2 regions of the Salinispora sp. H7-4 genome follow, and region 1 is predicted to be linked to the other one. Evidence: riboswitches for the same ligand, from Rfam matches in the RefSeq annotation. Region 1 holds a riboswitch; the other holds the start of a gene.

Region 1 (15,608 bases):
GGCTCTGCACTTCCCCCGGGCAAGCCTGCCGTTGGCCGCGACCCTCACCCAGTTCCAGCAGCTACTGGCCTCAATGATCGTGTTGATCACCATCGTGCTGGTAACCGGCGAACCACTCACGGTGGAGTGGCTGCTGTTGCCGCCGGCCCTGCTACTCCAGGCGATCTTCAACGCCGGCATGGTGATGACGGTTGCTCGGATGGGGGCGAAAGCCAGCGACCTGAAACAGGTCATGCCATTTATTCTGCGCACGTTCATGTACAGCTCCGGCGTGCTCTACAACGTCAACCTCTTCGAGCGGCTACCCGGTTGGATCACCACCCTGGTCCAATTCAACCCGCTGCTGGTCTATATCGAGCTGGCCCGGTGCGCGCTGCTGGAGCAGGCTCCGCTGCTGAACGACTCGCTGCTGCAACTCTGGCTGGTCGCAGCCGGCTGGGCTTTGGTTGCCGGCGTCGGCGGCTTCATCTACTTCTGGCGCGGCGAGCAGGAGTACGGTCGTGGTTGAGCCTTTCCGCGGGTCCGAAAAAACCCCCGTGCTACCACACACACCCCGCATCCCCACGGTAGTCGTCGACGAGGCACACATCACCTACCGGGTACACATGGGGGCCGCCGCCGCAGGCGGCGCGGCGGCGTCGTTGCGCCGGCTGGTCAAGCGCACCTCCGCTCCCAACGTGCGGGAGGTCCACGCGGTCAGGGGAGTCAGCTTCACCGCGTACCGGGGTGAGGCCATCGGCCTGATCGGCAGCAACGGCTCGGGTAAATCGACCCTGCTGCGAGCGATCGCCGGCCTCCTCCCAGTTGACCGGGGCGCGATCTACACCCAGGGACAGCCATCCCTGCTCGGTGTCAATGCCGCGCTACTCAACGACCTCTCCGGAGAGCGGAACGTCACCCTCGGTTGTCTGGCCATGGGTATGCGACCGGACGAGGTCGCTCGGCTCACCCAGGAGATCATCGACTTTTCGGGCATCAACCGGCGTGGCGACTTCGCCTCACTGCCGATGCGTACTTACTCCGCTGGCATGGCGGCCCGGCTACGCTTCTCGATCGCCGCCGCGAAGAAGCACGAGGTGCTACTCATTGACGAGGCACTGGCCACCGGCGACAAGGGTTTCCGCAAGCGCAGCGAGCAGCGGGTCCGTGAGCTGCGGGAGAGCGCCGGCACCGTGTTCCTGGTCAGCCACCAACTCTCCTCCATCCGGGACACCTGTGAACGGACGGTCTGGCTGGAGTCAGGTGAGCTGCGGATGGACGGCCCCACCGACGAGGTGCTCCGCGCCTACGAAGACTTCTCGAACGGCAAATAGTGTCGGGTGACCCGCGAAGGTACATCGTTGAAAGCGAGGATCGGCAATGACCCAGGACCACACCACCAGCCCGCAGAACGCGTCGGCTGCGGCGACACCGTGGCGGCCCACGCGGACGGTGGCGGTGGTACTGGCGGGCGGCACCGGGACCCGTCTCGGGCTGGGCATCCCGAAGCAACTATTGAAGATCGCCGGTAAGCCGATTATCGAGCACACCCTGGCCGTCTTCGAAGCCGCCCCCGAGATCGACGAAATCATCGTGCTGATGGCCGCTGGCCATGTCGCGGAGGCCCAGCAGATCGTCGACAAGGCCCACTTCCGCAAGGTCAGCAAGGTCATCGAGGGGGGCGACACGCGCAACGCCACCACTGGCATCGCACTGGACGCGGTCGGCGGGGACGACGTCAACCTCCTCTTCCACGACGCAGTCCGTCCGCTGGTCAGTGCCCGAATTGTTCGGGAGTGCGTCAATGCACTCTGGACGTATGCCGCTGTCGATGTGGCGATCCCCTCGGCCGACACCATCATCCAGGTTGACGAGGACGACTGCATCACCGACATCCCGGTCCGATCCACCCTGCGCCGCGGCCAGACCCCGCAGGCATTCCGCTCCAGCACTATCCGGGAAGCGTACCGACGGGCCGAGAGTGACCCCGATTTCGCCGCCACGGACGACTGCGGTGTGGTGCTGCGCTACCTGCCCGGGACCCCGATCAAGGTGATCGACGGTTCGGACGAGAACATCAAGGTCACCCACCCGGTCGACGTGCACCTGGCGGACAAGCTCTTCCAGCTCTCCGCCGCCCGATCGCCCCAGCTGGACGACCACCGCAGCTACAGCGAGGCGTTGACCGGCCGGACAGTGGTGATCTTCGGCGGCAGCTACGGCATCGGCCATGAACTGGCGGAGCTGGCTCAGCGTTACGGCGCGCAGGTCTTCCCGTTCAGCCGCTCCGGCACCGGTACCCACGTCCAGCGAGCCGAGGACGTCGAGGCCGCGCTCAAGACCGCGTTCGAGGCAACCGGGCGAATCGACTACGTGGTGGTCACCGCCGGCGTCCTGGAGAAGGGTGCGCTGGCCGAAATGGACGACGACATTGTGGATCGGATCCTGCAGGTCAACCTCGTCGGTCCGGTCATCGCCGCCCGCCAGTCGCTGCCCTATCTCCAGAGCACCAAGGGCCAGCTACTGCTCTACACCTCCAGTTCATACACCCGGGGTCGGGCCCAGTACGCGCTCTACTCCGCGACGAAGGCCGCCCTGGTCAACCTGACCCAGGCCCTCGCCGACGAATGGGCCGACTTCGGGGTCCGGGTCAACTGCATCAACCCGGAACGCACCGCGACCCCGATGCGCACCAAGGCATTCGGGGCGGAGCCCGAGCACACCCTGCTCTCTGCCGAGGCGGTCGCTCAGGCATCACTGGATGCACTGATCTCGGAGCTCACCGGCCAGGTTATTGACGTGCGCCGGGCGCCCGACGAGCCGGTGGCAGCCGTGCCGACCCAGCCGGCCCCGCCCACCGGGGACACACTTCTCAGCGGCGCCAGCGCCAGCTGACCGAAGAACGGAGGCGGCCGGCGACATGCGTGGGGACCTGGTCCGGAAGCTGCAGGCCCGGGTGTTGACCACCGGGCTGGTGGTGCTGGCATTCCTCGTTGTGACGCTGACCGGGGCAACCGGTTGGGGTATGACGATCACCGTGGCGGCCCTCACCGCCGCTGCGGTGGAGCGCCGGGTACGACCGAAAGCGGATATCGCTGCCGAGACGGTCCTGATCGCCGCAACGATCCTGGTGGCCTACGCCCACCGGATCGGCCCGTCGCTCGCCCTGACCGCACCGCTCCTGCTCGGCCTGGTGCTGCTGGTCGGGCCACTGCGGGATGCCAGCGCGCACGAGAATCGGGCAGCCAACCTCCCGGTCCGCACGTGGACCGCGGCGATCGGCACCCGGCTCGACGACGTGCTGCTCGGACTACTCGCCGTGGTCGCCGTGGCCGCCGGCCTTGACCTGCCCGTCTGGGTGACCCTGCCCGCCGTGCTGCTGGTCGTGGCGGTAAGCGGTGCGGTCGGGTTGAAACTGGCTCGGGGCCGGTTCCGGCGGCCGTCCGCGGGCGGCGGGGTGGGGCGGGCGGTACGCCTGCACCAGCCCGAGTTTCTGCTCTACTTCTCCGCCCCGCCCGGCTCCGAGTACCAGGTCAAGATGTGGCTACCACACCTGGAGCAGATCGGTCGGCCGTTCCTGGTGCTCGTACGGGAGCCCGAATTTCTGGCCAGTGTCGCCGCCGCGACCCGGGCGCCGGTCGTCCTCTGCCCAACGATCAAGGGCATGGATGAGGTGCTGGTGCCAAGTCTGAAGGTGGCGTTCTACGTCAACCACGGCGCGAAGAACAGCCACTGCGTCCGGTTCACCCGGCTCACCCACGTGCAGCTACACCATGGCGACAGCGACAAGGCCCCCAGCGCCAACCCGGCATCGGGTGTCTTCGACCGAATCTTCGTGGCCGGCCAGGCAGCAATCGACCGGTATGCTCGCGCCGGCGTCCACCTCCCCGCCGAGAAATTCGTCGTGGTCGGCCGTCCCCAGGTGGCGGGGATCGACGTACGCCGGGGACCGGTCACCACCGCCGCGCCGACCGTGCTCTACACGCCGACCTGGACCGGTCACCACGCGGACACCGACTACTGCTCGCTTCCGATCGCGGAGACGCTGCTCCGGGGCCTACTGGAGCGGGGCGTGACGGTAATCCTGCGGGCCCACCCGTACACCTCCCAGAACCCAGCCTCGGCACGGCAACTCGCTCAGCTGCACGGCCTACTCTCCGCCGACCGGACCCGCACCGGACGGAAACACGTGTTCGGTGCCGCCAGCCGCAAGCTGAGCCTCGCCGAGTGCGTCAACCGCTCGGACGCATTGGTCTCCGACGTCTCCGGGGTCGTCTCCGACTACCTCTACTCCGGCAAGCCGTACGCGGTAACCGACATGCTGGACCTGGGTGACCGGTTCCCGATCGACTTTCCCCTCGCCGCATCCGGGTACGTGCTGCGGCGGGACACCCCCGACGCGGGCGCCGTGCTGGACCTGCTACTCGGCCAAGACCCGCTGGCCGAGTCACGGTGGGCCACCCGGACGCGCTACCTGGGCGACTTTCCCGCCGACTCGTATGCCGAGCGCTTCCTCACCGCCGCCCGGCAGGAACTCGACGAGCAGGACACCGTGATGGTGCCGGCCCCGCGGACAGCGGACACCGCTGCCACCACCTGACTTCCTCCCGCCCGCGCCCGTCACGCACGCCGACGTCAAGGATGGCCCGACACGCTGACGGGCACCGGCCCTGGGAAAGGTCCGGTGCCCGTCAGGCGAGGTCGGTGGGTGGGTCAGGCGGAGTATCCGCGGGTCCCAGCCCAGTTCGCCAGCGCAATCGTGGTCATCCAGTACGAACTGGTCGCGGGGTTCGCTGAATCGGCGATCTGCACCAGGCGACCGTCGTCGTCGTACCCGACCACGGCGACGTAGTGGCCGCCCGGGAAGGAGTGCCATCCGCCGGCGGTGTCGGTGGCGGAGCCGGCGATGTTCACCACCACGCTCCGGTCGTCGGTGATGGCCTTGACGACATCGGCCTGCAGCTGGTCCATCTGCGTCGGGGTGGCTGAGCCGCCGGAAATCATCCGGGTCTGGTAGGGCTCGCCCGCCACCTCAGCGTTGAGTACCCGCGTGGTGTCCTCGGCCGAGTCGGTGCCGAACTGGTCGGTGCCCAACGGGCCCGCGAGTTCATCCTGCGTCCGCTCGACGCCGCTGGCGCTGAGGGCATTGCGAACGGCCGCCGGGCCGCAGTAGTAGAAATTGATCTGCGCCTGGTAGTCGTACTCCAACACCTTGGACGTCGGCGTCTCCGCGCTCAGATCCGGGTCCGGGGCGGAATCGCTGGCGGCGGCACTGAACGACGATGGACTCGACGGCGCAGGGCTGGTGGGTGTTGTGGTGGCGCGGGCCTCGTCGGGCACGGCGGCAACCTCACCGCGCACCTCAGCTGTTGCGGCGGTGGTCGGCTGCACCGAGGCAGGAGCCTCGTCGCTGCCGGCAGCCAGAGCACCGGCACCGACCACGACCACGAAGGCCGCCGCCGACGCGGCGGCCACCTGGTACGGCGGCTGAGAAACGAAACGGCGAAGCTGTCGCTTGAGGTGATGCATCACGGGTCCTCCACAAGCTGTCAGGACTGAAGGGCGCACCATGCCGGTGACGGCAGCGTCAGGAGAGCCGCGCAGAACGAATCCGCTGGCAGGGTGGCCACGAGGAAGCGCGCCCGCGGGGCCGCGCGTTGGGGTGGTTGGTCAGCGTCCGGCGACCGGCCGGATGGGGGCGGGCACCACGGCGCCGTGGGGACGACGGGTCACCCGAGGGGCCAGTTCCGGTTCATACCGCACGAAAGCCAAACTCCTTCCGACACCGCCGACCGGGTTAGCTGACGGATTCGGGCAGGCAGCACGCCCTACCGCAGAACACGCATATTCACCCCAGGTGCAATGGTTACCGGCTTGCCTATGGGCGATATAGCGGGTCCGCGCGGTGTCGCCTTTTGGCGATCGGATACCGCACCGGACGCGCCGACACTACTGGCCAACACCCCGCCTGCCAACCCACCCTGACCTGCTTAAACATCGATCATGACCGGAATTTCGGACAGCATTACCGGCTTTGAATCAATGGGACGGCGGGCCATCACGGAACCCGGGGGTAAAGAACCGGACGGCTCGCCGAATATCGCCACAGGCGACCCTGGGGTAATCGGTCAACCTGAGGCGCTTGACCGATTCGGCCAGACTATGAGCGACCTCATAAAATCGGTTTACGCGCAAGCTGTGAGCAACAGCGCCGTCGCCCGCAGCTTCACACTCGAATCCACGGCTGGCACCCCGGCCACCAGAAGGCTGGGCACCCCAGGGGTGAACGTCCAATCCACGACAACCTGGAAGGTCTGCGCGGCCACCACCGCAGCCCAGCCGGTTGCCAGCCCGCACAGGCCAAGGGCACCCGAGCGGCGTCAGCCCTTCCCGCCGGTACAATACGATCTCTGTTCTGCGCTCGTGCGGCTACCTCAAGCCAAGAGGGCGATACGCCAACATGGCACCAGAGTGAAAGGCGGAACCCGCGTGCACCAGCGGATCCTACTGCGCGCCCTGAAAGACCCGTTCCGCGTCTTCAGCCCGGAGGAGACGTTCGAACAGAACCGCCTCGGCGACAACAGCGGCAACCTGATCTTCAGCCATGCCACGTACAAGCTTCTCGCCACCTCCAACGCCGAGATCACGACCAGGTTCCGCCCCAAGTCATACGATCCACAGAAGATCAACGAGACGCAAGACGTCTTCGTGGTGCCGCTGGCGAACGCGTTCCGACGCAGCTACGTCAACGGGCTACGGGCGCTGACCCAGGTGATCGAGAAGCTGACGATCCCGGTCGTGGTACTCGGCGTCGGGGTGCAGACCGACGTCCACGGCGACCGAGAATATCTGCGCCCGATCGACGACGCGGTGAAGGCGTTTTGCCGAGCGGTGTTGGACCGCTCGCACACCATCGGCGTACGCGGCGAGGTCACCGAGGACTACCTGCGCACTCTCGGCTTCTCGGCCGTCGAACAGATCGGCTGTCCGTCGATGTTCCTGCACGGCGACAGTCTGCGGATCGAGAAGAGCAAGGCGGCGTTGGGCCCACAGGATCGGGTCGCCATGACAATCTCGCCGTACGTGAGTTCGATGGCGTCGGTGGTGGCAGGGCATCACCAGAAGTACCCCAACCTTCGTTACATTCCCCAGGACCTGCAGACCCTGGGCACTCTTCTCTACGGCGACGCACGGGACAACCGCGGCAAGGTCAGCCCGATCCCCATCCACACCTCACACCCCTTGTTCGTCGAGGACAAGGTGCGGATGTTCGTGGACCCGTCCACATGGATGGATTACCTCTCCGGGTTCGACTTCAACTTCGGCACCCGGATCCACGGGACCATCGCCGCACTTCTCGCCGGCACCCCGGGCTTCCTGTTCGCGCACGACTCCCGCACCCTGGAGCTGGCCCGCTACTTCCACATCCCGCACCGGATCATGGATGGCCTGCCGAGTGATGTCGATGCCGCCGATCTCTACGCAGAGGCTGATTACACCGCGCTGAACGAGGGGCACAAGGCCCGCTTCGAGACGATGATCCGCTTCCTGACCAAACACGACCTGGGCAACACCTTCGCGGACGGGGAGAGCGCGGCCCGCTTCGACCAACGGGTCAGCCAGGTCTCCTTCCCGCCGGCGGTCCAGCCGCTGCACACCCTCACCAACGACGAGCTACAGACCCGCCTGCAGTGGCTGCACGACCGACACGTGGAGACCAAGAAGAAGACGTCCCAGCGACACACCACCAGCCTACGCACCCAGGTTCGCGACGCGATGAGTAGCCGGATTCGCCAGCTGTTCCACCGGTGAGCAGTCCGGGGTAGCTGGGCCGGGTGACCCTGCGGAGTTGCTGCTCGACGGCGGTGGGGACCTATGGGGTGAGCTCCATAGGTCCCGCGCGGCGGGAGGCACTTCCGAACGCACCTTCGGCGTCAAAATCGCGAAAATCATTTCTTAACCTGGTGCTCCAAAACCGTTCAAGAAACTCTCATCCCGCGCACCAACAGTCCCCCACCTGTTCCCGCTAACCTCTCCGGGTGGTCACCAATACTCGACAGCCACTGCTGAGCGTGATCGTCCCCGTATATCGCGTCGAGGAATATCTATATACTTGCCTCGACTCGATCCTTGCCGGGCTGAACGACGCCGACGTCACCGACGTAGAGGTGGTCGCGGTTGATGACGCCTCCCCCGACCGGTGCGGCGAGTTGCTGCACGCCTACGCCAACCGCCGACCAGCGACGCGTACGGTCACCTTGCCGAACAACGTGGGGCTCGGCCTGGCCCGGAACGCTGGGCTGAAGGCGGCGACCGGTCGATACGTCTGGTTCGTGGACAGCGATGACTGGCTGCCACCAGGCTCGGTGCCAGCGGTGTTGGCGCGGCTGCGCACCGATCGACCGGACGTGCTGCTACTTGACCATCTCCGCGTACACCACGACGGCCGAAAAGAGCCCGACGCCAGCAGCCCGCTCCTCCGCGAGGTGAACGGCTGTGTCCGGCTGAACGAGCGCCCGGAACTGCTCCGGGTCCAACACACCGCCTGGAACAAGGTAATCCGCCGATCCTTCCTCGACGATCTGGGCCTGCTCTTCTTTCCCGGCTGGTACGAGGACATCCCATTCAGTCACCCGCTGCTCATCACGGCGGAGCGGATCGCGGTACTCGATCGGGCCTGCTACTACTACCGCCTGGGCCGACCCGGCGCAATCACCGCCACCCCCAGCGAACGACACTTCGACGCGTTCCACCAATACAGACGACTATTCGAATGGTTGTTCACCACCTATCCCCAGGAGACCAGACTGCACGCCGACCTGTTCGGGTTGATGGTCAGTCACCTGCTCGTGGTGGTGGGCAACGACCATCGAATGCCCGCGAAGCTGCGCCGCCCCTTCTTCCGTAGTGCGGCCGCCCAGTACCGGCGCTACCGGCCGGCCGGCGGCTATCCTCGCCCCGGCGGGGTGCGGGGCCTGAAGCATCGCCTCCTTGCGACGAACAGCTACCTGCTCTACACCGCACTGCGCACCGCGCACCGGCTCGCCAGGCGGCCCCCGTCGGGTTCCGGCACCGTCGTGTCCGCCGGCCTCCCGGCGACCTCCGCCGAGCAGCAGCCTGACCCGCTGACGGCTTCCCGATGACCGCGACCCTGCGTCCGGCCGGCTCCGAAGACCTCGACCGGATGCGGCGCTGGCGCAACCACCCCCAGGTACGCGCCACGAGCCTGACCCAGCACGAGATCGCTCCGGAGGAACACCTGGCCTGGTGGTCGGCGGTGCGGGAGGAGCCCGACCGCCGGGTGCTCATCTATCTGCACGGTGGGAAGCCGGCCGGCGTCGTGACCTTCACCGGCGTCGCCTCCCAGGACAAGGACCTGACCTGGGGGTTCTACCTGGACATTGTGGGCCTTGAGGAACGCCGTGAGCTGCTACCCGCCTGGATCGGGCTACAGCAGGCCGCGATCGCGCACGCCTTCGAATCACTAGCGGCCCGAACCCTCGGCGGGGAGACCCTGGCCGACAACCAACCGGTACTGGCGCTACACCGCCGCTTCGGGTTCCGGGTCGTCCGACGCTATGAACGGGACATTGACGGTAAACCGCACCAGGTGGTGTGGACAGAACTGAGCAGGAGAGCATGAGCAGCACAGTAAAGATCGGGCCGCACCTGGTGGGGCCCGGCGAGCCGCCACTCGTGGTCGCTGAGGTTTCCGGCAACCACAACGGCAGCCTGGACCGGGCACTGGAGATCGTGGACGCGGTGGCGGCGAGCGGCGCCCACGCACTCAAGCTGCAGACGTACACGCCGGACACGATCACCATCGACCACGACAGCCCGGCCTTTCGCATCTCCGACGGGCATGACCTGTGGGGTGGCGAGAACCTCTACCAGCTCTTCCAGCGGGCACACACGCCGTACGAATGGCATGGACCGCTCTTCGAGCGGGCCCGCCAGCACGGACTGACGGTCTTCTCCTCGCCGTTCGATCGCACCGCGGTGGAGCTGCTGGAGGAGCTGAACGCCCCGGCGTACAAGATCGCCTCATCGGAACTGGTCGACCTGCCCTTGATCCGGCTGGTCGCGAGCACCGGCAAACCACTGGTCATCTCCACGGGGATGGCCACGATGGCGGAGATCGACGCCGCGGTCCGGGCGGCCCGCGAGGGTGGCGCCGACGGCGTGGTGCTCCTCGCCTGTACCGCCTCCTACCCGGCGCCTCCGCAGGACAGTAACCTGCGCCGCATACCGGTGCTGGCCGACGCCTTCGGCTTGCCGGTCGGCCTCTCCGACCACACACCCGGGATCGGGGTACCCGTGGCCTCGGTGGCGTTGGGGGCCTGCCTGGTCGAGAAGCATGTCACGCTGGCCCGGGCCGACGGGGGCGTGGACTCGGACTTCTCGCTGGAACCGGCCGAGCTGGCCGCGCTGCGGGTGGAGACCGAGCGCGCCTGGGCGGCGATGGGCAGTGCGGTGGTCGGCCCCACCCCCACCGAACGTGAGGGCCTGCGCTTCCGTCGCTCGCTGCACGTGATCGCCGATGTGCGGGCCGGAGAGCCGGTTACCCGCGCGAACATCCGATCCATCCGACCGGCCGGGGGCCTGCACCCGGACGAGTTGGACCGGGTGCTCGGGCGCACCTTCACCCGGGACGTGGAACGCGGCACCCCGCTGGGCTGGGAGCAGATCTAAATCGGACTCGAACGGGGCCCGGGGTGCTCGTCACCCGGGCCCCAGCCGTCCTCAGTCGTTGACCGTGACCAGCCGAACGAACTCCCGCAGCAAATCGTGACCGTCCCACACCGGAGCGAAGGTCAACGCCGCGCCGAACGGCACGATCCGGTCTATTCCCCGCCCTCCCAGGCTCCGCGCCAGCGCCGTCAGCTCGTCCCGAGCGAAACCGAAGTGGGTGAGGGTCTGGTCGCGGCGACGCACGAACGGCACCAGCTCCGTCAGGTCCGGCACTGTGACGAAGGGGAAGGTGCCGGCGCCGAGCCAGTGCCGCGGGGTGGCGGAGACCTCGGCCAGTTCCAGGGTTGCCAGGGCATTGCGGTGGAAGACCATCCGCCGCACTCCCCCGTCGGCAGCCAGCCCGTACGCACCGACCCGCTGCTCCACCGCCATCGCCGCATCCACGTCCCAGCCGCGCTCCCGGACCACGTCGTCCAGCAGGGCGACGAACTCGGCCCGGACCTCCTCAGCCTGCTCCGCCGCACCGATCAGAAAGACGGTACGTGGCGAGGCACAGGCCGCCTGATCGAACCAGTACGCGTCGTTGGCGAACGCCTTGGCCGCGTCCCGCCGCCGGTGTGGCGCCGCCGCCGCCCAGCCGGGGACCGACAGCATGGCGAAGGAGGACCGATCAGGGAAGGTGAGGTCCCGGGCTGCCGGCGCGAGTGGATGCCGTCGAAGGTTCTCCACCGCCCGGTCCCCGCCCCAGAGGACGCGCAGGTCGCTGGTGGCGCTCAGCTGGGCGGTCACCGCGTCATCGTGGCCGTAGGTGACCATGAGCTGGGTACGCGCCACCACCGGGTCGGCCTCGGCGAGGCTGGCGTTGAGCACCTCGAGTACCGTCTCGGCGGCCGCCGCGGAACGCGGCGACACCCGGACCACGTTGGTGTTACCCGCCAGCGCGGAGAGCGCCCACGAGTAGACAAAAATGGTGTCTACGTTGGCCGGCGGGACGTGGAACACCCGCCCGCGGGGGAAGACGAGCGTGTCCGGCCCGAGCGTGGAGTGCAGCCGCTCGATCGCGCCCAGTAGTTCCCGGCGGCGGAGGAAGAAGCCGAGGGAGCCCAGCTCGGGGTGCCGCCGGGCCAACGCCGGAGTCAGTAGCCGGTTGGCGACCGCGGCCAGGAAGTCCACCATCCGCGGATCTCCGACAGCCAACGGCTCCGCCTCATCCGGTGCCAGCAGGTCCGGCACGGAGACGGCCTCGCCGGCGGGGAAACGCATCCGTAGCGTCATGGCGTACCTCCTGGGTAGGTGTCGCTGCAGCCACGCGCCTCGGCGCGGGGCAGCCGGCCGAGCACGCTGAATCGCTTACCGGGCCAGTGCCCGTCGTCGATCCCGTGCACCACGCCCAGATCCTCGGTGAGCAGCACCTGCCCGGGGTACGAGGTGGGCAGGGTGCTCAGCACCTCGATGATCCCCGGCGTGCCCACCGGCGCCTCCTGCCAGGTCACCGGGTCCCGGATGATCACATCGGCGAAGTCCGGGCAGTAGAGCGAGCCGCCCTCCGGCCCTTCCAGGAAGACGGTGCCGATCTGCTCGACCATCCCGTAGAAGTTGTGGATCCGGGTCAGACCGGTGTCCACGCCGAAGCGGCGACGGAACTCGGCGTTGTCGACCGCCCGGTCGGCGAGCTTCTTCCAGCCGCCGGAGTGCACCAGGGTGCCCTGGGAAAGGTCCAGTCCGTGCTCGCGGGCCACCTCGTAGAGGTAGGTCCAGACCATGAAGGTGAACCCGAAGATGAGGAAGGGCGTACGACCGTGCCGGTCCAGGAAGGCCCGCAGCGCCTCGACGTCCGGTCGATCGTCGGCGTCCAGCAGCCAGTGGTGGTCCCGGCCGAAGTTCACCATGCCGAGGGCACCCGCGCCCCGCGCAGAGTAGGAGCGGCGGTCGCCGACCACGCCACGACCCTCCACCACCAGCATTGGTAGCCGGCGCGGGCCGAGCACCGTCGCGAGGGTCCGGGCGAGCATCCGGGACTGGGTGGCCGCCGCCTCGCGATCGAGGTGGATCCGGCTCACCTCGCCGGTCGTTCCGCTGGAGGTGAGCACCCGGATCACCTGATCTTCCGGAACACTCACCAGTTTCTTGGTCTTGAACAGCCGGACCGGCAGCCAGGGTAGTTCGGCCACCGTCGCCGCCTCGCCGCGGAGATCGAGTGCGTCCAGGATCCGGGCGTACGGCGGGCAGGACCGCCGGTGGTGCGACACCAGGGCGTTCAGCTCGTCACGTAGCCGCTTCTCCTTGTCGGGCTGGGGCAGCGTGAACACGTCGGTCAGCACTGGTCCTCCAGGGCTCGGTAGTCAGGCTTTCCGGTGGCGGTCAGCGGCAGCGCAGCAACGCTGCGGACCAGGATGCCGGAGGAGTGGGTACCCAGCCCCGCGGCGGCCTCGGCGCGAATCCGGGCCAGCCGGTCGTCGTCGGCGCCCTCAGCGACCAGCACCAGGCGGTCTGGGCCGGCCACGGCGGCGACCGGGCCATGCTGCGCGAGGGACCGCTCGACGTCGTCGAGGTTGACCCGCACTCCAAAGATCTTGGCGATCCGCTTGATCCTGCCGGTGAGGTACAGGAATCCCTCGTCGTCCAGCCGGCCGAGGTCGCCGGTACGCAGCACCCCGCCCAGGTCATCGCCGCGGGCCAGGTCCGCGGCGGTCTCGGCGTACCCCATCATGACGTTGGCGCCCCGGTAGACGATCTCGCCGGTGCGCCCCGGCTCGGTCGTCTCGGATCCGTCGCCAGGGTTAACAGTGATCGCACCACCGCGCACCGGAACACCCACCGAGCCGAGCTTCGCGGGCAGTCGGTCCGCGGGCAGCACAGTCATTCGCGCGGTGGCCTCGGTCTGCCCGTACATGACGAAGAACCGGCCACCAACCGCGGCCATCCGGCGGTGGAAGTCCTCGACCAGGTCGGGATTCAGCCGTCCGCCGGCCTGGGTGAGCGTCCGTAGCCGGGGGTGGCGGACGGGGTCGAAACGAAGCCGGCGCAGCATCTCGTACTGGTATGGCACCGCGGCCAGCGAGGTGACGTGATACCGGTCCAGGCTGGACCAGAAGTTCCGCGTCGTGAGGGCGTTCTCCTCGACCACCACGGTGGCGCCGGCGTAGAGGTGGCTGGTGAGCACCGACAGCCCGAAGGTGTAGTGCAGCGGCAGGCTGGTCGAGGCGACCTCGGCACCATCGATCCCCAACGCCGCGCTGATGGCCGCGGCGTTGGTCAGCACCGCCGCCTGAGATAGCCGGACCAGCTTGGGGCTGCCGGTCGAGCCGGAGGTGGTCAGCAACAGCGCCAGGTCTGGGTGCGGGGCCGGCCCGGCCTCCCCGGTACGGCGCTGGTAGCCGCCCAGCCGCAGGTCCGGTCCGGCGCGATACCCGGGCAGCGGCGCGGCATCGCCGAACAGCACCGCCGGCCGGAACCGATCGGTCAACTCGGCCAGCCGCTCTCCGTCGGTTCGCGGATCGACCAGGGCGATCGGGCGACCCGCGTCCAGCGCTGCGAGGAACCGCAGCACCGCGGTGACCGTGGTGGGCATGGCGGCCAGCACCATCCCGGGCGGCTCCCGGTCCAACACGGCGGCCAACTCGGCAACCCGCTCCTGCAGGTCGACGCCGCCGAGCGGGACACCGCTGGCCGCGTCCACCAGGCGGGCGTCGGGGTGCAGCAGGCCGTTCACGGGGTGAGACCGCCGTCCACTCCGATCACCTGACCGGTCACGAAGCTTGCCGCCGGATCCAGCAGGAAGGCCACCACCTCGGCGACATCCTCCGGCTCCCCCAGCCGGCCCAGCGGGGTGGCCGCGACCCGGGCGGCGCGGCCTTCGGCGTCCAGGTCGGCGAGGAGGTCGGTACGGATGAAGCCGGGCGCCACCGCGTTGACCCGGATCCCCGCCGGGCCGAGTTCCTTCGCGGCGGCCCGGGTCAGCCCCTCAATCGCGGCCTTGCTGGCGGCGTAGACGGCTTGGCCCGCGGCGCCGGCCGTACCCACCACCGAGGCGGTGAGCACCGCCGCGGGGCGTTGCCCCCGCCGCAGCAGCCGGACGCCCTGCTGGAGGGTGTGCGCGGCGCCGGCCGCATTGACCGAGAAGAGCCGTTCGATTGTTGGATCGGCGACGGAACCAAGTAGACCCGCCGCGTGCACACCGGCGTTGACCACGAGTGCGTCCAGCCGCCGCCAGCGCTGGAACACGAGCCGGATCAGCGCGCGGACCTGCTCCGGGTCCGCGACGTCACCGTGCACCGCCAGATGCGGACCGCCCGGCAGCGCCGCGGCGACCTGCTCGGCGTCGCCGATGGTTCGGCCGTGAACGGCGACAGCGTAGCCCGCCGTGGCCAGGCGGGTCGCGATGGCGCGACCGATCCCGCGGGTCGATCCGGTGATCAGCGCGTACCGCGGGTCCGGCAGTTCAGTCGGCGAGGACGACACCGTGCTTCTCCAGAATCTGCTGCGCGCGGATGAAGGAGCTGAGGTCGATCACCTCGTCAGTGTCGAGCATCACCCCGAACTCGTCCTCGATCGCGGCGACCAGGGACATGTGCGCGAGCGAGTCCCACTGCGCGTTACCCCGGTATTCCAAGTCGTCCACCGGAAATTCATTCGGAATTTCCAGGGACTTCCTAAAAACGTTTCTTAGTCGTCCGAGTTCCACCGCGACACTCCTAATCGCCCGGCACACCCGGCCGGGGTCGACGGCCGAGTGTAGCTGAGAGGGTTGCGCAAACGTGAGCGCCAAACTGGACTGCTGCGACCGCCCTAAAAGCTGCTAGCATTCGCACGGCCAACGGCGAAGTGCAGCACCGGGAAGCGCCGGCGCCCGACCGATCACGCCCCAGCGCTAACCACATACCCCCGAGCGCGGCAGCCGCATGAGCAGGAACGGAGTACCAAAGTTGAGCGTGCTA
Region 2 (15,608 bases), on a different contig from region 1:
TCAACTCGACGTGGTCGCGCACCTTCTCGATCGCCGGTGGCTCGCCGAAGGTCCTCACCACCCGGTTGGCCTCCTTGCCGCCGGGCACCACGTCCTCGGCGGGCAGGTTCGGCAGCTCGCTCATCCGCACCCGGAGCTGGTCCTGCACCTGGCCCAGCTCGGTCTCCAAATCGGCGAGCTGCCGACGACCGGCCTCGGCCACCGTCGGCTCCGGCTCGCGGCCGGCCCGCTTGGCCTCCGCGTACGCCCGGGCTTCCGCCTTGCGGCGCTGCCGCTCGCCGTCGATCTCGGAGATCAGACTGCGCCGCTGCTGGTCCAGCTGCGACAGCTCGTCCAGCGCCTGGCTCACCTCCGCCGGGTCCAGTCGCTTGGCCAGCGCGGACGCCACCGCGTCGCGGTCTTTCCGGATCAACTCCATGTCGAGCATGCTGCTCCGTACGCCTCCGTCCGGGTATCAGGTGGACCACCAGATGCTACCGTCGCGGGCCCACCGCCCCCGGCCTGCCCTCAGCGTCGGCTCCGGCTACCGCACGCGGAAGGTGATGCCGGCGCGTTGGAGCCGCTCCAGCAGGGCATCGCCCATCGCGGTGACCGGGGTGACCTGGCCGGTGGTCGCGGGCAGGTCGTCCAGGGCGAGGCAGAGCGCCGACTCGGCGAGCATCTTCGCCGTCTCGTCGTAGCCGGGGTCACCACCGGCCACCTCGGTGCGCACCCGCTGCCCGCCGCTCTCGGCCAGGAACCGCAGCTGGAACCAGGAGCGGGCCCGCCGTTCGGGGCTCGGGCCCTGCCCGGGGCTGAGCCGACCGAACAGCCAGCGCCGGGTCGGCGGCAGCTTCACCAGCACCGTCACCGCGGCGATCCCGGCCGCCCCCGCGAGCAGGGTGGGGAGCCGCCGTACCGCCGCGAAGTGCCGGTAGCGGAAGTCCGGCCCGTACTCCGGGCGGGCGGCTGCCGAGCGGCGGACCACCTGGGGGTCGATCGTCGGCAGTGGCACCGCCCACGTGCCGAGCTCGGGGGAGCGGGCGATCCGGCCGGACACCGCCCGGACCCGTCGGCCCTCCGGTTGCGGCTCGACCGCCCGCCGGGCCGCGGCGGCCCGGCTCGTCTCGCCGGTCCGCGAGAACGCGGTCAGGGCCGAGTGGTAGGTGCCGCCGGAGAAGCGCCCCCCGGCCCGGACGAAGCCGTCAACGCTGATCGGCGCCCCCGTCGGGAGTTGCTTGAGGGTGAACCACACACCCAGGTCGTACGGGATCGAGTCGAAACCGCAGGTGTGCACCAGCCGGGCGCCGGTGCGGACCGCCGTCTCGTGGTGTCGCACGTACATCAGGTCGACGAACTCCGGTTCGCCAGTGATGTCGAGATAGTCGGTGCCCGCCGCGGCGCAGGCCGCCACCAGCGGCTCGCCGTGGTGGATGTACGGGCCCACGGTGGAGGCGACCACCCGGGCGCGCTCGGCCACCGTCCGCAGCGACGCGGGGTCGGTGACGTCGGCGGTGAGCAACGGCAGCTCGGCCAGGGTTGAGTCGATGGCGGCGAGTCGGCTCCGGACGGCGGTGAGCTTGTCCGGGTTCCGCCCGGCCAGCGCCCAGCGCAGCCCGGGCGGCGCGTGTTGGGCCAGGTATTCGGCAGTCAGGCTCCCGGTGAACCCGGTGGCGCCGAACAGGACCAGGTCGTACGTCCGCTCCGGAGGCATCTGCCGAGTCTGCCACCTGAGCCGGCTATCCGGCAGGGGGCAGATCCGGGCTGAAGACGGCCCGGACGCAGCCGTCCCGTCGGTCCCGGAACAGCGCGTACCCGCGCGCACCCTCCTCCAGCGGCAGCCGGTGGGTGGCCAGGTGCTCGGTCCGTAACTCGTCGCGGGCCATCCGCTTCAGCAGCGTCGGCACCCGCCCCGCCCCGTGCTGCCGCGCACCCCGCACCCGCAATCCCTTGGCGCCGACCGCGTCCAGCGGAAAGGCGTCCACCTGCCCGGTGAACTCGCCGAGTACGACCACGGTGCCGCCCTTACGGCAGGAGTGCACCGCCTCGCGGACCGCCGGGGGGCGCTCCGCCGCGCCGGTGAACCGCTCGGCCAGGGAACGCGGCCGTCCGTCCCAGGCCGGTCCGACCGCCTCCACGCAGATGTCCGGCCCCCGCCCGCCGGTTCGTTCGCGCAGCTCGGCGGGGATGTCCGCGTGCCGCGGGTCGACCGTCTCCGCGCCGGTGTGCCGTCGTGCCATCCGCAGCCGTTCCTCCTGCGGATCCAGGATTATCACCCGGTCGGCGCCGAGCAGGCTGGCCGCGCGGGCGGTGAGTTGACCGACCGCCCCGGCACCCCAGACCGCCACCACGGCTCCCGGGTGGACCCCGCCCAGCTCGGCGGCGAGCCAACCGGCGGGGGCGGCGTCCGCGGCGAAGAGCGCCCGTTCGTCGCTCACCGGGTCCGGGATGCCGTACGCACCGACATCGGCGTACGGGACGCGGACGTACTCGGCGTGCCCACCGGCGAACCCGCCCGCAGCGGTGGGTCGCCCGAAGGCGCCGGGCACGGCCTGGCCGTACGCCAGCTCACTCGCCTCCGGCACCAGGTTCCCGTTGTCGCAGCACCACGGTGCGCCGGAGCGGCACTGCCAGCAGGAGCCGCAGGCCACAGTGGAGCTGACCACCACCCGGTCGCCGACCCGGTGCCGGTGTACCTGCGGTCCCACCTCGACGACCTCGCCCAGGAACTCGTGTCCGAGCACATCCCCGTCGGCCGGGTACGGTGCCCGGCCGGCCAGGAGGGGCAGGTCCCCGCCGCAGGTGGCGCTCAGGCGTACTCGCACGATGGCGTCGTGGCCGTTGCGCAGTTCCGGATCGGGTACCTGCCGGACCGCGACCCGGCCGGCGCCCGTCCAGCACAGCGCCCTCATCCGGCCAACCCCCGGTCGATCGGCGAGCGGTCGGCGCGGAGCACCTCCCCGGTCTCGGCGAGCTGCTTGGCCTGTCGCAACGCGGTCCGCACCACCCGGTCGGGGTGGTCGCCGGCCACATGCGCGGCGAGGCCCGGAAGGGTCGCACCAGGACGGATCCGCGCCGCCAGCTCGGTGCCCCGGCCCGCTGGCGCGGGCCAGACGTCCACCTGGATGGCGCGGCCGAGTTGGCGTAGCGGCTCCGGCCGTCGCCCGCCGGGCAGTACCTCGTTGGGCGGTCGGTTGATCGTCACCACCTCCCAACCACCGGCCGGCGGGGCACCGGAATGCGGGTCGGCCGGGTGAACCCGTCGTCGGGCACCGGCGAGCCTCGCCAGCATCCCGGCAGCGGTCCCGGCCCGTCTCGTACGGTGTCTCACCCGTGCCTCCCGTCGGATCCGTTCGGTACCGGTACAGCCCGGTGCCCCCATCCGTCCAGCACCCGGTCCGTCTGTTGCCCGGGTGCCGTCCCCCTCGCCGACGCCACTCTTCCCAGCGTCGGCTCAGCCCGGGTGAACCGGGTTCCCCCGGAAGGGGTGAACCGGTACCGGCCGGGTAACCGCGGATCTGGGGAGAACGTGTTCGATGGGGGTGGGCCGATGCCGGAGGAGCGACGGCAGACCACGGGAGCCGGTGCGCCGCTACTGGCCTCCCGACTGACCCCGGGTCCACTGCCCGGACCGGTGGTCCTGCGGCCCCGGCTGCTACGGCAGCTTGACGAGGGGACCGCCGTACCGGTGACGCTTGTCGCCGCGCCGGCGGGCTGGGGCAAGACGACGTTGCTCACCTCCTGGTATCAGGCCGCCACCGGCGGCGATCCGGTGCGGGGCGGTCCGGTGACCGGCGCCGCCGCCGGGGGTCGTGTCGGGTCGCCGCCGAAGGTCGGGGCGGGTGCGCCGGACCCGTCGGAAGCGGGGTCCGGCCGGGACCGGCCGGACCTGGGCTGGGTCTCGGTGGAGGTCGGTGACGACGGTGAACGTCTCTGGTCGTACCTGGCGGCGGCGCTGCGGCCCGCTCCGTCGCGGTCGGAGGCCCTGGACGGTCCGCTGCGGTCGGAGGCGCTGGACGGTCTGCCGCGCCCGGACCAGCTGGAGGTGCTGGCCGCGGCACTTGCCGCCCGGGAGCGGCCGGTGCTGCTGGTCCTGGACGACCTGCACCGGATCACCGACCCCGCGGCGGTCGCCGGATTGGAGTTCCTGCTCCGCCACTGTGAGCAGCGGCTGCGTCTGGTGGCCGGGGCTCGTGCCGGGGTGCCGTTGGCGGTCCACCGGTGGCGGTTGGCCGGCGAGCTGGCCGAGCTCGGTCCAGACGACCTGGCCTTCACCGGCGACGAGGTCGCCGACCTACTGACCGCACATGGGACGGCCCTTCCGGTGGAGGGGGTCCAGCGGCTGCGCGAGCGCACCGGTGGCTGGCCGGCGATGCTCCGGTTCGCCGCGCTCGCCCTGCCCGGGCAGTCGGACCCGGCCCGGTGGGTGGGGCAGCTCGGCAGTGACCAGCCGGACATCGCCGGCTACCTGCGGGAGGAGGTCCTTGGCGGGCTGGATCCGGACGACCGGGAGCTGCTGCGGAGCACGGCGGTGGCGGACGCCGCCTGCGCTGGCCTCGCCGACGCGGTGACCGGCCGCCCGGACACTGCGGCGAGGCTGGCCGAGCTGGCGGGCGTCGGCGGCGTACTGCGGCACGACGACGGCCAGCCCCCCTGGTACCGCTGCCATCCGCTGCTGGCCGATCTGCTCCGCGACGAGCTGGCCCGGCTGCCCGCCGTTGACGCGCGGGAGCTGCACCGGCGCGCCGCTGGCTGGTACGCCGACAACGGGCGGCCCGCCGACGGCCTGCGGCACGCGCTCCGGGGCGGCGACTGGTCCGGGGCCACCGAGCTGTTCCGTACGACCTGGCCGGAGCTGGCGCCGTACGACCGGGAGGGTTCGACCGCGCCACCGCCACCACCTGCCGAGACCCTGGCGCGGGATCCGGAGCTGGCCTTGGCGTGCGCGGCGGAACGGGCGTACGCGGGGGACCTGTCGGCCGCCGAGGGGTATCTGCGGTCAGCCGGGGCGGTGAGTGAGCTGCCGGTGCCGCGCCGGGAGCGCTTTGCCCGGTTGGTCGCCGCGGTGGAGCTCGCGGTGGCCCGCTGGTCCGACGACATTCCGGCGGTACGCGCCGCTGCCGCCCGGTTGCTCGCCACCCATCCGGTGACCGGGGCATCCGGGGGACAGGACCAGCTACTGGCCACCGCCGAACCGCGCGGGACCACCGTCGAGGATGCCGACGGGTGGGCGGTGGCGGGCACCGCGCTCGGCCTGGTCGATGTCGCGGTCGGCGAGTTGGGCAGTGCGGAGCGGCAGCTGGCGGCGGCCTCCCGGGCCGCCCGGACCGCCGGGTGGGTACGAACCGAGCTGACGGGTGCCAGCCGGGTAGCGCTGCTGCGCGCGGTCCGCGGTGACCTGCGGCAGGCGGAGACGGGGGCCCGTTCGGCGCTCGCCCTTCCGCCCGGCCAGGGGTGGTCCTGCCGGACCGACCGCGGGTACGCCTACCTGGCGCTGGCGGTGGTGGCGCTGCTGCGGGACCAACCCGAGGAGGCGGCGGCGAACCTGGCGTTGGCGGAGCCGGCGACCGGGGAGCCCGCCGCCGGGGCGATGGTGGCGTGGTGCCGGTCCCACCTGTTGCGGGACGCCGGTGACCGCACGGGTGGCTACCGGCTGCTCGTCTCGGCCCGGGAGCGGCTGGGTGGTCCGCGGGAGCAGTCGGGCGGTCCGCGGGGGGAGCTGGAGCGGTGGCTGCGGGCTGCCGAGGCTGACCTGCATGCGGTCCGGGGCGACCTGGACGCCGCCCGCGAGCTGCTGGTTGGGGCGGGCCCCGAACTCGCGGTGGGCCTTGCTCGGGTGGAGTTCCGGGCCGGGGATATCCGGACGGCCGAGGCCGTCCTGCCCGACTGGCAGGCGCCCGAGGCGGCGGACTGGCCGCTACCGGTGCGGGTGGAGGCCGCGGTGCTGCACGTGGTGCTGGCCGAGCAGGTGGGGGATGGCCGACGGGCGCACCGGAGCCTGGAGGCCGCCCTCGACCTGGCCGAAGCGGAGGGGGTCCGGCGGCCGTTCACCCGCGCCGATCCGGCGATCCGCGACCTGCTGGCAGCGCATCTGGATACCGGCACGGCGCACTGGTCGGCCGTGAGTGACCTGGTCCGTGGGGCGGAGGAGCCGGACGAACGGTTCGGGCCGGCCAGGGCCGCGCTGGCCGAGCTGGCCGAGCCACTGACCGAGCGTGAAGTGACCATCCTCCGCTACCTGCAGAGCATCCTTTCCAACGTGGAGATCGCGGCCGAGCTGTCGTTGTCGATCAACACGGTCAAAACCCATGTACGCAACATCTATCGCAAACTCGACGCCACCCGCCGCCGGGAGGCGGTCCGGCGGGCCCGGGAACTGCGGCTGATCTGATCGGCGGCGTCGACCGCACCGCCGCGGCGCCGGTCATCCCCGGTCGACGGCGTCGACCGCCGCCAGCAGGTCGGCGAGGTCGTATCCACCGTTGTGTCGGGCACCGTTGACGAACAGGGTCGGGGTGGCCTGCACGCCGCTGCGGATGCCGCCGACGAAGTCCCGCCGGACCCGGTCGCCGTGGGCCTGCTGATCCGTCTCAGCGTCGATTTCGGCGGCGGAGAGGCCGAGTTGTCCGACGCCGAGCGAGAGGTGCACCGGGTCGAGTTGGTCCTGGTGTTCGTACAACCAGTCGTGCATCTCCCAGAACCGGCCTCGGACGCCGGCCGCCTCAGTGGCATGGGCGGCGTTGTCCGCGTACGGGTGCACGTTGGAGATCGGGAAGTGCCGATAGACCAGCCGGACCATGTCGGCCCGTTGTCGGAGCAGTTCGGCGAGGTTGGCGTAGGCCACCCCGCAGAACTGGCACTGAAAGTCCGCGTACTCGACGAGGGTCACCGGCGCGTCCACCGGTCCCCGGATGTGGTCGCTCTCCGTCACCGGGGTTCGGAGGAGTGGGGTGACCTGGTGTGGGGTCGTCATCACCGCACCACCAAACGGTTGCCGCGTGCCGACTGGGCCGGCACGTTCGGATCGGTCATGCCTCCCACTGTCGCCGGCAGCGGGGTGAGGAGGGCTCACCCGGCCCGGATGGTTCCCGACCCCGCGGCGCCGGCGCGACGAGGCGGTTGTGGGGCCGGGAGTGCCGGCTGGGCGCGTGCTGGACGACCACGCCGGGTGGCCTGGGGTCTCCGCCTTTCGTCGCATCGGGCCGCTACATTGGGCCGTGACTGTTTCGGGTCTCGGGTACTCCGGCCCTTGACTGTTTGGGTGGAGAACTGTTCAGGTGGGTAACTGTTCAGGTGGAGAACCTTTCCGGATGAGGGCTGTTCGCGTTGGGGGCTGTTCCCGTAAAGGCAGCCCCGTAACCGAAGGGTGAAATATTCGGATAAGGCTGACCTGGCATTCGAACCACAAGAACTACTCATCCCAGGGGGTGGCGACCGAGTGTGTGGGAGGAATACTCTCGGTCGCGGCCTGCGTACTGATGAGGCGCCTGTGACGGGCGAGTGGAGGTGCTCGCGTGAGCCTGTCGATCGTAAAGTCGGTCCTACCCGGGAGCGTCGTGGAGATCTCACCACGTGGTGAGATCGACGTCGACACCGCATACGAGGTGCGTGAGGCGGTGGCTGAGGCCCTGGCCAAAAGCCATCCTCGCCGCATCGAGTTGAACATGCGGCTGGTGACCTTCATCGACTCTGTCGGCATCAGCGCGATGGTTGCCGGCTTCCAGACCGCCGAGGTGAGCGGTGTGCGGCTGGTGGTGACCGAGCCGAGCCGATTCGTACACCGGCAGCTCTGGGTCGCTGGCCTACTCGGCCTCTTCGGCGCCCCCGAGCCCTACTTCGCGCAGGCGCCGGCCCCGGAGGTCCTGCCGGGGGGCTGACCAGCTCGTGCTCCGGCGGTGTGCGGGCCGGGAGCTGTTCGCCCGCGGGCGGCTCCCGGCCCGCACACCCGGGTTAGTAGACCGACAGGTGCACGTGGTTTGTGTGGTCGCTGGAGGGGTCGCCGGCGGCCCCGCTGTACGACTTCCACCCACTGCTGGGCAGCCAGATCTGCCGATACCAGATCACGTATAGCACCGCGAGTTGGTCGGCGTTGTCCACCAGGAACGCCGCCAGGTTGTTGCCGTATGTCCGGTCGTCGCCGGTGGCATCTCCGCCGAAGCCGTCCTGCTGAGCGGCGAAGTCGCAGGCCCGGCCCTTTGGGTGCTCACCGGAGCTGCCGGGGCGATAGCAGGACACATAGCGGGTGAAGCCGGCCGCCTTGGTCTCGTTCAGCGCATGCAGCGTTCGCGGGGTAATGCAACCATCCGCCGGCGTGGGATCATTGACGCTGCAGGTTTCGGCCGGCCAGGAGCCGTCCGGGTTGCGCGGGGCCGGAGCTGCCTGGGTCGAGTTCTGGGTGGTGGCTGTGGCTGCGGCTGCGGCGCTGGCCTGCTCATTGGCGACCGTCAGCGCCTGCTCCGCCTGCTGCTTGCGCTTGGCCATCCGGGCCTCTTGCTTGCGCTGTTCGATGATCTCCGCTTCGACCGCGCGGGTGTCCTGCGCGATCTGTTCCTGGGTCTGCTGCAATTCGGTTAGAGCTCGGTTCTCGTTGGCGGCCATCGCCTCCAGCGTCGCGACGCGGTCCAGGAAGTTCGCCGGTGAGGTGTTGTCGAGCAGCACCGACGCCGTGCGCAGTGGACCGGTCCGATATGCCTGGTCGGCGATCTGCTCAACCAGCTCGGTGCGTTCGGCCTGCTCGGTCTTGGTGGTCTTGAGTTTCGCGGTGAGCTGCTGCTGCCGCTGCACCGACTCGGTCAGCGCCTGTTTGGCGTCCAGGTATCCCTTGCTGGCTGCTTCGAGCTCGGCACGAAGGGCGGGGGTGCCGCCCTCCGGATCGTCGGTCACCGCGACCTGCCGGGCGGGGGGAGCGGCTGCCGCGGGGCCGGCCGGGGCGAGGCCGACAGTGAGGGTGAGCGCCACGACGATCAGTGCCGCCGCCCGGGCGGCGCGGTGTCGTACGGGTGCCACTGCTGGCATATGTAGATGTCCTTCCGTCGACCGCCGACCGGGTTAGCTGACGGGTTCGGGACGGAAGATCCCTACCGCTGACGCGGATGCACCCCGGGTACCTGGTTCCCCGGCTCACCCTGGCGGGCGATTAGGCGGCGGCCCCGCCGGCACCGGTGGGTGCCGCCTGGCGCAGGCCGGCTCAGAGCCTAACCGGTGCTCCTGAGTCGGGCTTACCCGGCAGTTGATCAGGGACTACTACCACCCGACGGAACCGCAGTCCCCACTGGTTGGCGCCGGCTCGACCTGTATTGTCGCGTGCTCGATTCGGAAGTCCTCCTTCAGCGCGGACCGGGCGGCTCCGAGGACCGTGCCGAGGTCGGCGGCGGGGTCGATGGTGAGGTGCGCGGAGGCTACCTCCATCCCGGAGGTGAGGGTCCAGATGTGCAGGTCGTGCACGTCGCTCACCCCGGATACGGCGACCAGCCGGTCGTGCACCGCGGTGACTTTCAGGTGTTCCGGCGCGGCCTGCACCAGGATGCGTAGGGCTGCCCGGCCGAGCCGCCAGGTCCGCGGCAGGATGAACAGCCCGATCGCCACCGCGACGAGCGGGTCGGCCCACCACCAGCCGGTGCCGGCGATGACCAGTGCCGCCGCGATCACGCCGAGGCTGCCGAGCAGGTCGCCCAGCACCTCGAGGTAGGCGCCCTGGATGTTGATGCTCTCCTGTGCGCCCGGGCGTAGCAGCGCGAAGGCGACGATGTTGGCGAGCAGGCCCAGGATGGCCACCACCAGCATGGGCCCCGTGCTTACCTCGGGCGGATCACCGAACCGGCGGACGGCCTCCACCAGCACATAGATCGAGACGGCGGAGAGGAGCAGGGCGTTGGCGAGGGCGGCCAGCACCTCCAGCCGGTAGAGCCCAAAGGTCCGCTGCGGGTCCCTGTCCCGGCGCCGGGTGGCGGTCAGCGCGGCGAGGGCCATGCCGATGCCGAGGACATCGGTGAACATGTGCCCGGCGTCGCTGAGCAGGGCCAGAGATCCGGTGCGGACGGCGGTCACCGCTTCCGTCACCATCAGGGCGGCGAGCAGGGCGAAGGCCGCCCAGAGGCGCCCCCGATGCCGCTGCCCCGCGTTGGCCACCGCCCCGTGGTGGTCATGTGCTGCACCCACTCGGACACCTTCCGCCGGCTGTCCGGTCCTGCACCCAACCTATGTTCACATTGCCATGTGTATAGCTATCTGCGGGAAATCGCTCTGAGTCGTGCCGCGGACCCGCGACCAGCGGTGACACCCCGTCGGCCCCCGCCCCGGACGGTGGCACCGGGTGGCGATGTCCCGGGCGGTGACACCGGGCGGCGCGAACCGGTCGAACCCGGCTCAACCGGACAGGTCAACCGTGGTGAGCCGTTGGGTGGCGCGGGACAGCGCGACGTACAACGTCCGTACGCCCGACCCCGGCTCCGCCCGGATCTCGCCCGGGGCGACCAGGACGACGCCGTCGTACTCCATGCCCTTGGCCTCCAGGCTCGTCACCACCTGCAACCGGGGTGCGTCGATCCCGTCCAGCCACCCGGCGACCTCGGCCCGGCGCGGCACCGGCGTGACCACGCCGACCGTGCCGGGGACCTCGGCGAGCAGGGTGTTGACCGCCGCCAGCACGGTGGTCTCCAACTCAGCCGGCGGCACGCTCAGCCGCACCGGGTCAACCCCGGTGGAGCGGACGGCGGTCGGCAGCGGGAGGTCCGGATCAACCCGCCGGATCTCGGCCGCCGCCACCGCGAAGATCTCCGCCGGGTTGCGGTAGTTGGTGGTCAGGGTGAAGTGGTGCCGCGTGCGTCGGCCGAGCGCCTGGTCGCGGGCTTGGGCCAACTCCGCCGGGTCGCCGGTCCACGCCGTCTGCGCGGGGTCGCCGACGACGGTCCACGAGGCCAACCGCCCCCGGCGGCCGATCATCCGCCACTGCATCGGCGACACGTCCTGGGACTCGTCCACCACCACGTGCGTGTACTCGCGATAGTCCTCGGGGCGTTCCCGGGCCGCCGCTCGGGCGGCGCGCTGCCGATCGCTGAACGTGCTGAGCTCGCGTACCCCACCCGCCAGCTGGAACGGGTCCCGCCGAGGACGGGCCGGCTTCATCGGCTTGCCCAGCAGGGCATCCAACTCGTCGAGCAGCGCGACATCGGCCACAGTCAATCCAAGGGCGGCCCCGGCCCGGTACGCCTCGCTGAGCAGGCGGACCTCGTCGGCGGAGAGCACTCCCGCGGCGTAGCGGCGCAGCCGCTCGGGCTGGGCCAGCCAGCCGAGTACGTGCCGCGGGTGGAGCCGCGGCCACCACGCCTTGAGGAACTCGCGGAAGTCCGTCCGGTCGGCCAGCTCATCCTCGAACGCCCGCTGCTGCGGCAGGCCGGGAATGCCCAGCTGCCGGGCCTGCGCCCAGAGTGCGGCGAAGACGCCGTCGAAGCCGACCCGGCGTACCTCGTTGCGCCGCGCGCCCCGCCGCAACGCCCGATCGCGGATCGCGGTCAGCTCGCGACGGGTCACCCGCAGTAGCTCGCCCCGGTAGAGCAGCCGCAGCTCGTCCGGTGTGCCCGGTGCGGCGTCCCGGGCGGCCCGCTCCAAGACCCGCCGCATCCGCAGCGAGCCCTTCACCGCGGCGACCTCCGGTGGGTCGGTACGGGTCGCCCGGACCCCCGGGAAGAGCCCACCGAGCGCGGCGAGGGTGGCGGTCTCCTCGCCCAGCGACGGCAGCACCGACCCGATGTACTCGACGAACACGGCCGACGGCCCGACCACCAGAATGCCGCCGCCGGCGTACCGGCTGCGGTCGGTGTAGAGCAGGTACGCCGCGCGGTGCAATGCCACCGCCGTCTTGCCGGTCCCCGGGCCGCCGGAGACCACGGTGACACCGGAGCCCGGCGAGCGGATCGCCTCGTCCTGCTCCCGCTGGATGGTCGCCACGATGTCCCGCATTCCCCGTCCGGTTGCCTGGGACAGGGCGGCCAGCAGGGCGCCGTCGCCGACCGTCGTCATATCCGGCGGAGTGGCAGCCGGGTCCAGCAGGTCGTCCTCGATTCCGGTGACGCGCTCTCCGCTCGAGGAGATCATGCGGCGACGGATCACGCCCAGCGGCTGTGCCGGGGTGGCCTGGTAGAAGGCGGCCGCTGCCGGGGCCCGCCAGTCCACCACCAGCGTCCTGGCATTCTCGTCCCGGATGCCGAGGCGGCCGACGTGCAGCACCTGCCGGTTGTGCAGGTCGAGTCGGCCGAAAACGAGCCCTTCGTGCTCAGCGTCGAGCAGGTGCCGGCGCTGCGCCGCGTGAAAGACCATCGCGTCCCGCTCGACCAGCGCGCCGAAGTTGCCGACCCGGGCCAGGCGGTAGCCGTCGGACTCGGCGCGGACCGCCGCCTGGCGCAGTTCGGCGAGGCGTGCGTACACCTGGTCCAGGTGCCGCTGCTCGACGGCGATCTCCTGTTCCAGCTCGGTCCGGTCGGTCAACGTTCGTTCCTCCTGGCGTCGGTGACCAGCGCGGTGGTCAACCGCACGAGGGTACGCCCCGGCCGTGTCCCGTAAGTTTCAGGTTCGGTGCGGCCCTACCGGACGACCGCCGCGAGGTCGTCGCCGAGCTGGGCCAGGGTGGCGGTGGGCAGCGTCATACAGCTGGATCGCCCGTGCCCGCGCGCGTCGTAGGTCACCACCCGTACCTGTGTGCCGAAGCGGTCTCGTAACTCGGCGAGCTGCCGGTGCCAGATACTTCCGTTCAACGTCCAGCCGTGTGGCAGCACGGCGGCACCCGAACAACAGTGCGGCCCGCCGGGATGTCCCGACGGGCCGCACTGTTCGTCGCTCCCCGAGCGGGGCAGCTGGCTGGCGGGAGGGTCAGCCCTCGAAGACGCCGGCCTCGACGAGGCGCTTCTCGGTGGCGTCCCAGCCGTCACCCGGGTGGGTGGTGTTGAGGGCGCTCAGCTCGGCCCGGATCTTGGTGGCGTGCCCCGCGGCGGCCAGCGTCCGGATCTCCTCGACGAAAGCGTCGGAGTCGGTGCGCAGGTGCTCGGTCTTGCCGTTGGTCAGGTTACGCACGTAGGCGTTCCGGCCGCCGTTGAGCGGGATCACGTACTTGAACTCGCCCAGCACGCTGAGGGCACCACCCTGGCCAGCCTGGCCGGCCCGGACAGACGCGCGCGCGGTCTTCGAGGTGTTACTCGCCACGGAGGTACTCCTTGCAGACGTACGGTGAGGACGCGGGTAAGACGTCCGGGGGCTGGTGCGGACCTCACCCGGTGGGTGATCCCGCGCAGAAGTTCGCGGCACAGGCCGCCAATGGAACTGTACACGAGCGGGGGTCCGGGTTGGCCACCGCCTCGGGCTGGTGCAACGGGCTCACCCGACCGGCTATTCCGGGACCCGGATTTTCCGAATCCCTAGCGCATCATCCGTCACACCAGTCATGATGTGCCCCGGTAGCCACCTGGCGCGACGAGGTCGTAGGGGAAGACGCACCTCGCTCCCCGGGAGGTCACCGTGCCAACGCGTGGCGTCGTATACGTCCACTCGACCCCGCTCGCCGTGTGCTCGCACGTCGAGTGGGCGATCGCGCGCGTCCTTGCGGCGCCGGTCAACCTGCAGTGGACAGCTCAGCCCGTTGACCCCGGCGCCCGCCGGGCGGAGTGCGGGTGGACCGGCCGCCCCGGAACGGGCGCCGAGCTGGCTGCTGCCCTTCGGCAGTGGCCCATGATCCGTTTCGAGGTCACGGAGGAGCCGAGCCCCGGCGCGGATGGGGAACGCTTCATGTACGTCCCCGGCCGCGGGCTCTTCCGGGCAACCGTCGGCGCGGCCGGCGACATTCAGCTCGGTGAGGACCGATTGCGCAGCATCATGGCGGATGCCCGGGCGCCCGAGGCCCTCGCCCACGCCTTGGAGAAGGCCCTCGGGGTGGCCTGGGACACCGAGTTGGAGCCCTACCGGTACGCCGGTGACGGGGCCCCGGTGACGCTGCTCACCCGCGTCGGCTGAGGTCCAACCCATAAGGTGAGGTCGCTACGTGTTTCGGTGGCGGCTATTCGGCGCGGGTAGGGTCGACCTGCCCCAACCAGCGTCGAAAGAGTGGGATGGCTCGCGTGTCGATACCTGCACGACGTAATGGTGTCGCGGTCATCGCGCTGGCCGTACTCACCGCCCTGTTTCTTGCCGGCTGCACCGGTGGCCCGGGGCGCGCGCAGTCGACCCCGGCGACGAGTGGCCCGGCGGCCGGCCGGTCGCCCATCGGCCCGGTCGAGGATCCAGCGGCCAGGGCCGCCGCCCTGGCCAGCACGCTGGCGGATGAGGACCTCGTCGGCCAGGTGCTGATGCCGTACGCCTACGGTGCCGCCGCCGAACAGGTCTCGGCCGGCTCGGCCGCCGGCAACCAGGAACTGGCCGGCGTCGACACCCCCGCCGAGATGATCGCGAAGTACCGCCTCGGCGGGCTCATCCTCGTCGGCTTCAGCGCGGACGACCCGACCAGCGGCAACCAGGAGACCACCAACGTCGACAACCCGGAACAGGTCCGGGAGCTGACCACCGGGCTGCGGTCCGCCGCCGCCGGCCTGGCCACCGGCGAGGCGCCGTTCCTGATCGGCACCGATCAGGAGTACGGGGTGGTCACCCGGATCACCGACGGGGTCACCCTGCTGCCCAGCGCGTTGGCCGCGGGGGCGGCCGGCGAACCCGGGCTGACCGAGTCCGCCTGGCGGGCCGCCGGCACCGAACTCGCCGCCATGGGCATCAACCTGGACTTCGCTCCCGTCGCCGACGTGCTGGTCACCCCCAGCACCGTGATCGGGTCCCGGTCGTACGGCGCCGATCCGTCGACAGTGGCCGAGCAGGTCAGCGCGGCAGTGAGTGGTCTACAGGCGACCGGCGTCGCGGCAACGCTGAAGCATTTTCCCGGCCATGGGCACAGCGCCACCGACTCCCACCAGGAACTGCCGGTGCTGCCGCAGCCCCGCACCGTGCTTGAGCTGGAGGCATGGCGTCCCTTCGCGGCCGGCATCGAGGCCGGCGCCCTTGCCGTGATGTCCGGGCACCTCGACGTCACCGCGGTAGACCCGGGCACCCCGGCGACGTTCTCGCACACCCTGCTCACCGAGGTGCTCCGCGGCGAGCTCGGCTTTCCGGGGGTGGTGATCACCGACGGGATGAACATGGCCCCTGCCAAGCGCTGGTCGCCCGGCGAGGCCGCGGTCCGGGCGCTGAACGCCGGCAACGACCTGATCCTCATGCCGCCGAACGTCGGCCAGGCGTACGACGGGCTGCTCGCCGCGCTGCGCGACGGCTCGCTGCCCCGAACCCGGCTGGTGGAGGCGGTGACCCGGGTGCTGACCATGAAGTTCACCCTGGCCGGTGCGGCCACCCCGGAACTGGCCGTCCTCGGCGCGCCGGCACACCAGGCGGCGGCCACCGAACTCGCCACCGCCGCGGTGACGGCGCTGCGCGGCCCGTGTGACAGCCCGGTCTCCGGGCCGGTCACCGTGACCGCCTCCGACGGTCGGGAGCACACCCGGGCGATGCTGGTCGAGAAGCTGACCGCGGCCGGGGTGCCGGTAACCGACACCGGCGGTGCCGTGGTCCACCTGGTCGGCTACGGCGACAGCGCCGACGACCTG

Evidence for each region. Region 1 has a riboswitch for cyclic di-AMP ahead of H0524_RS17350 (C39 family peptidase). Riboswitches for the same ligand answer to the same signal wherever they lie in the genome.
Region 2: linked by a shared signal. The riboswitch ahead of H0524_RS12275 (hypothetical protein) and the one ahead of H0524_RS17350 (C39 family peptidase) in region 1 are both predicted to bind cyclic di-AMP.

The regions. Positions count from the first base shown of each region.
Region 1 is NZ_JABZED010000044.1:51,184-66,791, forward strand. Features, by position in the region: gene H0524_RS17330 (ABC transporter permease) at 1-508, shown strand, start outside; gene H0524_RS17335 (ABC transporter ATP-binding protein) at 501-1,313, shown strand; gene H0524_RS17340 (bifunctional cytidylyltransferase/SDR family oxidoreductase) at 1,360-2,874, shown strand; gene H0524_RS17345 (CDP-glycerol glycerophosphotransferase family protein) at 2,900-4,579, shown strand; gene H0524_RS17350 (C39 family peptidase) at 4,693-5,508, opposite strand; cyclic di-AMP (ydaO/yuaA leader) riboswitch at 5,751-5,876, opposite strand; gene H0524_RS17355 (polysaccharide pyruvyl transferase family protein) at 6,469-7,791, shown strand; gene H0524_RS17360 (glycosyltransferase) at 8,019-9,122, shown strand; gene H0524_RS17365 (GNAT family N-acetyltransferase) at 9,119-9,622, shown strand; gene pseI (pseudaminic acid synthase) at 9,619-10,671, shown strand; gene H0524_RS17375 (acyl-CoA reductase) at 10,723-11,946, opposite strand; gene H0524_RS17380 (acyl-protein synthetase) at 11,943-12,992, opposite strand; gene H0524_RS17385 (AMP-binding protein) at 12,986-14,383, opposite strand; gene H0524_RS17390 (SDR family oxidoreductase) at 14,380-15,132, opposite strand; gene H0524_RS24990 (acyl carrier protein) at 15,113-15,355, opposite strand; gene pseB (UDP-N-acetylglucosamine 4,6-dehydratase (inverting)) at 15,603-15,608, shown strand, end outside.
Region 2 is NZ_JABZED010000016.1:261,005-276,612, reverse strand. Features, by position in the region: gene serS (serine--tRNA ligase) at 1-427, opposite strand, end outside; gene H0524_RS12305 (trans-acting enoyl reductase family protein) at 524-1,693, opposite strand; gene H0524_RS12300 (alcohol dehydrogenase catalytic domain-containing protein) at 1,719-2,891, opposite strand; gene H0524_RS12295 (hypothetical protein) at 2,888-3,271, opposite strand; gene H0524_RS12290 (LuxR C-terminal-related transcriptional regulator) at 3,530-6,370, shown strand; gene H0524_RS12285 (DsbA family protein) at 6,404-6,952, opposite strand; gene H0524_RS12280 (STAS domain-containing protein) at 7,494-7,856, shown strand; gene H0524_RS12275 (hypothetical protein) at 7,930-8,985, opposite strand; cyclic di-AMP (ydaO/yuaA leader) riboswitch at 9,001-9,132, opposite strand; gene H0524_RS12270 (cation diffusion facilitator family transporter) at 9,223-10,137, opposite strand; gene H0524_RS12265 (UvrD-helicase domain-containing protein) at 10,345-12,462, opposite strand; partial or broken gene H0524_RS12260 (alpha/beta fold hydrolase) at 12,564-12,755, opposite strand; gene H0524_RS12255 (hypothetical protein) at 12,844-13,173, opposite strand; gene H0524_RS12250 (DUF3145 domain-containing protein) at 13,486-13,977, shown strand; gene H0524_RS12245 (glycoside hydrolase family 3 protein) at 14,073-15,608, shown strand, end outside.